DNA from 2 places in the Cobetia sp. MB87 genome. Region 2 is predicted to be linked to the other one. Evidence: predicted binding sites of a transcription regulator. Region 2 holds the regulator's gene; the other holds the start of a gene.
The links. Region 2 encodes sigma-54, which starts transcription at its own class of promoters, with help from an activator protein. Its sites were predicted from a motif close to TGGCACNNNNNTTGCTNT; they were not measured.

Region 1: the regulator sigma-54 is predicted to act here: its motif matches at 1,818-1,835, upstream of CDPAHKCJ_RS10660 (NarK family nitrate/nitrite MFS transporter).

Annotation. Positions count from the first base shown of each region.
Region 1 covers NZ_VFBC01000008.1:261,768-266,182, forward strand. The annotation lists gene CDPAHKCJ_RS10655 (hypothetical protein) at 1-110, shown strand, start outside; gene CDPAHKCJ_RS10660 (NarK family nitrate/nitrite MFS transporter) at 232-1,590, opposite strand; gene CDPAHKCJ_RS10665 (ANTAR domain-containing protein) at 2,153-2,728, shown strand; gene CDPAHKCJ_RS10670 (CmpA/NrtA family ABC transporter substrate-binding protein) at 2,779-3,987, shown strand; gene CDPAHKCJ_RS10675 (TetR/AcrR family transcriptional regulator) at 4,144-4,415, shown strand, end outside.
Region 2 covers NZ_VFBC01000007.1:127,691-132,105, reverse strand. The annotation lists gene lptA (lipopolysaccharide transport periplasmic protein LptA) at 1-578, shown strand, start outside; gene lptB (LPS export ABC transporter ATP-binding protein) at 582-1,319, shown strand; gene CDPAHKCJ_RS06615 (RNA polymerase factor sigma-54) at 1,554-3,002, shown strand; gene raiA (ribosome-associated translation inhibitor RaiA) at 3,657-3,965, shown strand; gene CDPAHKCJ_RS06605 (PTS sugar transporter subunit IIA) at 3,975-4,415, shown strand, end outside.

The DNA of each region.
Region 1 (4,415 bases), on a different contig from region 2:
TGTCGCTCGCCGGTTGCGAGGACGAAGGCCCGATGGAGAAGGCCGGTGAAAAGATGGACAACGCCGTCGAGGAAGCCGGTGATAGCGTCGAGAACGCCACCGATAGCTGAGGCTCGGCTGCCAGCGCCGCGATGAGTCGCCGCTGATCTGAGTCGTCACCAGACACAAGAAGGCCCCGCCTCCCATGAGGCGGGGCCTTCTTGTGTCTGGCTCGGGGAGAAAGACGTCCGCTTATGCCGAGGCGGGCTGCTGCTCGCGCTGTTGCTTGCGGTCCGCGACGGCGGCGTCATAGGCGCGGCTTTCCTCGGCTTCAGTGGCGGCGCTGAAGCGCACCAGCAGCGCGAACAGCGAGATCACGATCACGCCCATGCCCAGGTACATCAGGCCTTCCTGGTAGGTCAGTTCCTCACTGCGGAACAGGAAGCCCGCGGCGACCGCGCCTGCGTTGCCGCCCGCACCGACGATACCGGCCACCGCGCCGAGTGCCTTGCGATTGACGAAGGGCACGATACCGAAGGTGGCGCCTTCCGCCATCTGCACGAAGAGGCTGAAGACCAGCATGATGCCGATGGCCACCGCGAGGGTTTCCATCTGAGCGAAGCCGACCAGCGCGACGCCTTCACACAGCAGCGCGATGAACAGCCAGCGCACGCGGCCCTTGAGGCCGGACTGGCGGGCGAACAGGTCGGAGAACACGCCGCCCAGGGTGCGGGCGAACAGGTTCATCAGGCCGAACAGACCCGCGATGAGACCGGCGGTGGCGAGATCGAGATCGAAATGATCGAAGAAGTAGATGGCGGCGACGTTGTTGATGGTCAGCTCGACCCCGAAACAGGCGCCATAGACGAGGAACAGGGCCCAGACGCGAATGTCGCGTGCCGCCGCGCCGAAGGTGGCGCGCATGCTGTATTCCTTCTCGGCCTTGGGCAGCTCACCACGCTCACGCAGCTCGCTGAAGTTGCCGTCCGGCGCATCCTGGGTGAAGAAGTAGTAGGCGAGCCCGGTGAGGAACAGCACGATGCCCGGCACGATCATCGCCAGACGCCAGCCCAGGGTCTGCTCGACGCCCAGCATCAGCAGGCCTGCCATCACCAGCGGCATCAGCATCTGGGTGGTGCCGCCGCCCAGGTTGCCCCAGCCCGCCGTGGTGGCGTTGGCGGTACCGACCACATTCGGGCCGAACATCACGGAGGTGTGGTACTGGGTGATGACGAAGGAGGCGCCGATGGCACCGATGGCCAGGCGGGCCAGGAAGAAGGATTCGAAGCTGTCGGCGAAACCGATGCACATCACTGGCAGCGAGCCGAGGCACAAGAGCCAGGTGTAGGCCTTGCGTGGCCCGATGCGATCACACAGCACGCCGATGGCGAGACGCACGATCACCGTGATGGCGACCGAGGCGATGATGGTGTTGCCGATCTGGGTCTTGGTCAGGCCAAGGTCGTCACGCACCACGGCCATCAGCGGCGCGATGCCGAACCAGCCGAAGAAGCAGACGTGGAACGCGAACCACGACATGTGGAAGGCGCGCATTTGCGGGGTGTTGAAGCTGAACAGCCGGATGCGGCTGGCCTTGTTGCGGATATCCATGAGTGGGCTCCTGATTCAGCGTCGGTGCCGGGCACGAAGTCAGGTGTGCTCGGCGAGTGGTCGAACGGCTGTGAATGAACGACAGCAAGGGCGCCTCGTCTTTGAGGGGCCTGGTTCGACGCACTCGTACTCCGAAGAGCCTGGTCCACGTCATGGATAGCGATGGCAGCAGTCGGTGATGCCATGGTTGCCGGCAGCAGAGCGTCTGTGCGGCAAGTGACAGGAACAAAGCAAGTAGCGCGCCAGTTGCGGGGGTATGGTCGGGACAAGTCCCAGAAGATCAATGCCTTGGCGATGGCAGTGGCTTGGCCTGCGCAGGCGGTATCACGGGATGGCTGCCCACTCGATGCGCGCTGGCGGTGCGCCGGCAAGGCGCGAGGTACCAGTCTGGCGCACGCGAGTGGCGTTGAGAGCGCCGGCAAGGCGCGTGCCTCATTGCAGTGCAGCGGCGCTTTCGGCTCGACGGCTGCGAAGGCCCTTGGCCGCAAGGTTGCACCAGATTGCGGCACGAATCCTGCTTGGGTGTACCGCAAGACTCATGCCCGACTCAAGGAAACCTGACATGCCCGTGACCGTGCTGATCGTCGATGTCCGCAGTGAGCGCTCTGCCGCGCTGGAGCAGGCGCTGTTGAGTGCTGGCTTCGAGGTAGCGCTGCGCGTTGACGAGCACGAGGACCTGCACGCGCTGGTCGAGCAGCATCAACCCGATGCGGTGATCATCGACGCCGATCTGCCCAGCCGCGACACCCTGGAGCATCTCGGCCAGCTGGGGCGACGCTATCCCAAGCCGATGATCATGCTGGCCAGTGAAGATGCCCCGGACCTCGTGCGTGAGGCGGCCGGCGCCGGTGTCTCGGCCTATGTGGTGGACCACGTCATGCCAGCGATGGTGCGCAGCATGGTCGAGGTCGCCATCACCAGCTTCGAGGCGCACCGTGCGCTCAAGGGGGAGCTCAACCGTACCCAGACCACATTGGTGCAGCGCCGCAGCGTCGATCGCGCCAAGGCCGTGGTGATGGAGACGCGCGGGCTCAGTGAAGATGCCGCCTACCAATACCTGCGCAAGACCGCCATGAACCGGCGCCTGGCCCTGCATGAGCTGGCCGATGAGCTGCTCAAGGCCGCGCGACGGCGTTGAGCCGGTCGCCGTACTGTCCTTCTCTCTCGATCGTTCAAGAGGTGTGCGTGATGCCCACAGATGTACCCCTGAATGGCCATCAGCTGACGCTGGGCCTGATGCCACTCAATGATGCCGCGCCCTTCGTGGTCGCTGAGCAGTTGGGGCTTTTCCGCGAGGAGGGGCTGGCGGTGACACTCAAGTGGCAACCTTCGTGGGCGGCGTTGCGCGATGACCTGCAGACCGGTGTGCTGCAGGGCGCGCAGATGCTGGCGCTGATGCCGCTGACCTCGACCCTGGGCCTGGATGGTCGCGCCACGCCGGTGATCAGTGCCATGACGCTCAATCTGGGCGGCAACTCCATCACGCTGTCACGCGCGCTGATGGCCACCCTCGGCGAGGATGGCCACGACCTCTCCAGTCCGTTGCAGGTCGCGAAGGCGCTGGCGGCGCATGTGCGCGAGCGCAAGCAGCGCGGCGAGCCGCTGCTCAAGTTGGCCAGCGTGCACCCGTTCTCCTCGCATCGCTATCTGTTGCGCTACTGGCTGGCAGCGGGCGGCATCAATCCGGACCGCGACGTCGAGATGCGCGCCGTGGCACCGCCGCTGATGGCGGCACAGCTGGCCAGTGGCGCGCTGGATGGCTTCTGTGTCGGTGAGCCCTGGAACAGTCTGGCGGCGGCGCAGGGCATGGGGCAGGTGGTGGCAGGCAGTCACGATATCTGGCGCTTCGGGCAGGAAAAGGTGCTGGGCGTGCGCGAGGACTGGGCGGAGCAGCATCCGCTGGCGCATCAGGCGCTGATTCGCGCGCTGCTCAATGCCTGCGCCTGGCTGGACCGCCCCGGCAATCGGGCGAAAGCCGCCGAGTGGCTGCACGACGAGGGCATGCCGGAGGTGCCGATGAGCGTGGTGACACGCGGGCTGGAGGATGTCGATGTCGAGCAGTCGGTGGAGGAGTTTCAGCAGCACAACCCTGGCTGGACCATCTTCCATCGCTACGCAGCCAACTTCCCGTGGCGTTCCCAGACTCGCTGGTACATCGCCCAGATGCAGCGCTGGGGGCATCTGCAGGGCTTCAATGACGAGGATCTCGAGGCGACGCTGACACGTTGTGTGCGCCCGGACCTCTACCGCACGGCGGCCCGCAAGCTGGGCATGGTGGTGCCGGTGGCGGATGAGCGCAGCGAAGGCACGCACCCGGCCCCCTGGTGGCTGAGCGGCGAGGCGGGCCAGGTGCCGATGCCGGCGGATGGCTTCATCGATGGCGCGGTCTTCGAGTGACGTTTCGGCTGCGCGCCTTGCAGCCCCCTGCGAGCAAGGGCTGTCAGGGCAACCGCCGCCATTGAGCGGATGCCGGGGAAACCTGACGGCTCAGACATGTTGGCAGTGCGGTTGTGATATTCTCATCGCACTGCCAGCACCGCGTCAGGGGATCGCATGACCACTCGCAAGTCTCAGATTCGCAAGGACAATGTCGGCCGCATTCTGCTCGCCGCCGAAAAGATCTTCGCTCTCAAGGGCTATGTCGGCGCCAGCATGGTCGATATTGCCGCCGAGGTAGAGCTGCCCAAGTCCAATCTGCATTACTACTTCAGCACCAAGGAAGCGCTGTATCGCGCGGTGCTCGATGGTCTGCTGGCGCTGTGGAAGGAAGATGCGCTGTGCTTCGAGGCCTATGACGACCCGCAGCTGGTGCTCTCCACCTACAT
Region 2 (4,415 bases):
TGACTTCCACGACTCGCAAGCCCTTGACGGCCTGTCGCCAGACCCTCAACAGCGGTGTCATGGCGCTCTGCCTGGCACTGGGCATGTCCACCTTCGCCCCGGCCGCCATGGCGCTGGACAGCGATGCCAGCCAGCCGATCAACATCGCCGCGGATGCCCTGTCTCTCGACGACAAGGCCGGTACCGCCACCTACACCGGTCAGGTGGAGATGCGCCAGGGCAGCATGAAACTCGATGCCAGCCGCGTCGATATCAGCCGCGCCGGTAGCGGCGAGATCTCGCTGGTCAAGGCCACCGGCAAGCGTGCCTACCTGGAACAGCAACCCGCGCCCGACGAGAAGCTGGTCAAGGGCTGGGCCGACACCATCCGCTACCATGCACTGGAGCGTCGCGTGGAGCTGGTCGGCAATGCGCGGCTCGAAAAAGGCGATGATACCTTCGAAGGCGGCTACGTGGAGTACTTCCTCGACAAGCGCCAGGTGAACGCCAACAACAGCAAGACGGCACAGCAGACCGAAGGCGGTCGCGTGCACATGACTCTGACGCCGCGTGGCGCCAATGCCAGCAAGGAAAACTGAGTCATGACTGCTACTCCGCGTACGCTGAGCGCTCGCCATCTGGCCAAGGCCTACAAGGGCCGCAAGGTGGTCAAGGACATCTCGCTGGAGATCCGCCAGGGCGACATCGTCGGCCTGCTGGGCCCCAACGGCGCCGGCAAGACGACCTCGTTCTACATGATCGTCGGGCTGGTGCGCGCCGATGCCGGCAACGTCTCCATCGATGACAAGGACCTCTCCGCTGCCGCCATGCATCAGCGTGCACGCGCCGGCATCGGCTATCTGCCGCAGGAGGCATCGATCTTCCGCAAGCTGTCGGTGGCCGACAACATCATGGCGATTCTGGAGACCCGCAAGGACCTGGATCGCAATGGCCGCAAGGCACGCCTTGAAGAGTTGCTCGAGGAATTCAGCATCACGCACATCCGCGCCAGCGCCGGCATGAGCCTGTCCGGCGGGGAGCGTCGACGGGTCGAGATCGCCCGGGCACTGGCCACCGAGCCGGACTTCGTGCTGCTCGATGAGCCCTTTGCCGGCGTCGACCCCATCTCGGTGGGCGAGATCAAGAGCATCGTGCGCCAACTGCGCGATCGTGGCATCGGCGTGCTGATCACCGACCACAACGTGCGCGAGACACTCGATATCTGCGATACCGCCTATATCGTCGGCGATGGCCAGATCATCGCCCACGGTGACGCGGACTCCATCCTGGCCAACCAGCAGGTGCGCGACGTCTACCTGGGCCACGAGTTCAAGCTCTAGGGTCAGCAGATACGCTGAGCCCCACCGGAGGCGAAAGCTTCAAAAGCCGCTGCGTGATTTTATCGCGTAGCGGCTTTTTCATGTCTGACATCAGACGCATGCATGACGTCCATACCACCTTGGTGGAAACATGGCATGCAAGTTGCTTGAATATTCACGGCAACCACTTGTCAGTGCCCCGAGTCACGGTATAGCGTAGTAAGCACGTTCCTTTGCCGTGAATTGACTGACTCCATGAAACCCACCCTGCAACTCCGCCTCGGCACCTCGCTGACCATGACGCCGCAGCTTCAGCAAGCGATCCAGCTGCTGCAGCTGTCGACGCTCGACCTGCGTCAGGAGATTCAGCAAGCCCTCGAGTCCAACCCCATGTTGGAGCTCGACGAGGACTACGAGTCGCTGGATGTCGTCGAGACACAGGATTCGAGCGAGATCTCCACTGCCGACTCCTCGAGCGAGATTCCCGAGGAATACCCCCTCGACAGTGACTGGTCGGACCTCTACCAGGACCACGCCGGTAGCCTGACCAGCTCCGGCAGTGGCAGCGGGAGCGAAGAAGGGCCGGACTTCGATCGCAATACCAGTGTCGAGAGCCTGCAGGACCACCTGCGCTGGCAGCTGGCGATGACCGACCTCGATGGTCGTGAACGCCAGATGGCGGAGAGCCTGATCGATGCCGTCGACGGAGCCGGCTATCTGAGCCTGTCACTCGACGAGCTGGTCGATGGCCTGCGTGGCCAGGGCCTGCCCGGCCTCAAGGCCTCCGAGCTCGAGCAGGTATTGCTGCGTCTGCAGCAATTCGACCCGACCGGCGTCTTCGCCCGTGATCTGCGCGAGTGTCTGCTGCTGCAACTGGCACTGTTACCGGATGACCTGCCGCTGCTGGCGCAGGCGCGACGCCTGGTACGTCAATTCCTCGAGGCTCTGGGCAACGATGACCGCAAGCTGCTCAAGCGCCGCCTGAGCCTTGACGATGACGAGCTGGATCACGTCATCCGCCTGGTGCGCGCGCTCGATCCGCGTCCGGCATCCGCCTGGGGCGAGCCCGCCAGCGATTACGTGATCCCTGATCTGCTGGTGCGCCATACCCGCCATGGCTGGCAGGTCGAGCTCAACCCGGAAGCGCTGCCCAAGCTGCGCATCCAACCGGAATACGCCGCGCTGATCAAGCGTGCCGACAAGTCCGCCGACAACACCTTCCTCAAGGACAACCTGCAGGAAGCGCGCTGGCTGATGAAGAGCCTGTCATCGCGCAATGACACCCTGCTCAAGGTCGGCCGCGAGATCATGGCGCGTCAGATCGACTTCCTCGAGCAAGGCGAGGAAGGCATGAAGCCGCTGATTCTGGCCAACATCGCCGAAGTGGTCGAGATGCACGAATCGACCATCTCGCGGGTCACGACCCAGAAGTATATCCACACCCCGCGCGGCGTCTTCGAGCTCAAGTTCTTCTTCTCGAGCCAGGTCGGTGGCAGTGGCAGTGGCGACGCCCACTCAAGCACCGCCATTCGTGCCCGTATCCGCAAGCTGATCGCGGAAGAGCCGGCCCGCAAGCCTCTCTCCGACTCTCGACTGGTCGATCTGCTCGCCAGCGATGGCATCGAGGTCGCACGCCGTACCGTGGCCAAGTATCGCGAAGCGATGGGCATCCCGTCCTCCAGCGAGCGCAAGCGTCTGGCCTGACGCGTCACCTGCGGCTGCCATGCCCTCACCTCTGCAATGGCAGCCGCCGCCAACTTCAAGCGCTGGATCTTCCGCTCGCCAGCTTCTGACTTCGCGGGTATCGGGCGCCTGTCGCGCGCCCTGTCACCCCGCCAACCGCTCGTCAATGCCCCATCATGGCCAATGACGGAGCACAGGATGATGGCAAAAATCTGCCGCTCCGGTAGTGCCATTCTCCGTCAATCGCATGTTTTTAAAGTCACTTTTGCGCCTGTTGCACGTGGATAACACTTGATGACCTCTCCGACAGGCCGCTTGCTCCACACAATCGAAGCGCCTGAAAGGCGACGTACATGCAGGGATTGGCGACGAAAACCCGCCTTCTTGCGCGTCTTTCACGCACCACCCATCAGACGCTGCCTTGAAGTCCACTCCGTTACCCCTCACTGAGTTGAAGACAAGCACTGAGCCACGATGCAGCGCAGCGTTGATCTTTGCGCAAAGCTTGGGCATTGTCGGTACAGACGCTCACGACATCTGACGCCACTGGCAAGGGTGCGAAAACATCACCAGACGGTGGCCGTCAAGCCTGTTGCAGAGCGTCCGATCAGGGTTTGCTCGTAGTCAAAAAGGGTTACAATTGAATGGCAACCCGCTGGATAAAGGAGCGTGTCCATGCAAGTGAATATCACCGGGCATCATGTGGAACTTACCGATCCTCTCCGCGATTACGTCAACGAGAAGCTCGCTCGCCTCGAACGGCATTACGACAACATCACCAATGTTCAGGTGACACTGTCGATCGAGAAGGAGCGCCAGCAGGCTGCCTGCACCTTGCACGCGGCAGGCGCTGACCTCCACGCCCTGGCAGAAGACCCCAACATGTACGCTGCCATCGACGCGCTCGCCGACAAGCTGGATCGCCAGCTGGTCAAACACAAGGAAAAGTCCCAGGCTCGCTCTCAGGGCACCGGGACCCGTTGACCTTCAGCCATGACACTTGATCAGATCCTTCCCCCCGAGCGCACGCTTTACGGTGTCCCCGGGGGGAGCAAGAAGCGGGTGCTTGAATTCTTCAGCACCTTCATCGCACAGAACATTCCCAGCCTGGATAGCCAGGAAGTCTTCTCGCGCCTGATCGGGCGCGAGAGACTGGGGTCGACCGGCATTGGCCACGGTGTGGCCGTGCCCCATGCACGCAGCCCGCATTGCAAGACGCCAATCGCTGCGTTTCTGAAGCTCGGTGAACCCATCGACTTCGATGCCATCGACGGAGAACCCATCGATCTGCTGTTCGTGCTGCTGGTACCTGAGGAAGCGGATGAGACCCATCTGACGCTGCTCGGGCAGGTCGCGGAATTGCTCAATTCCCCGACCAATCGCTCGGCTCTGCGCCAGGCAGACAGCCAGCGTGCACTCTTTGAGGCATTGACC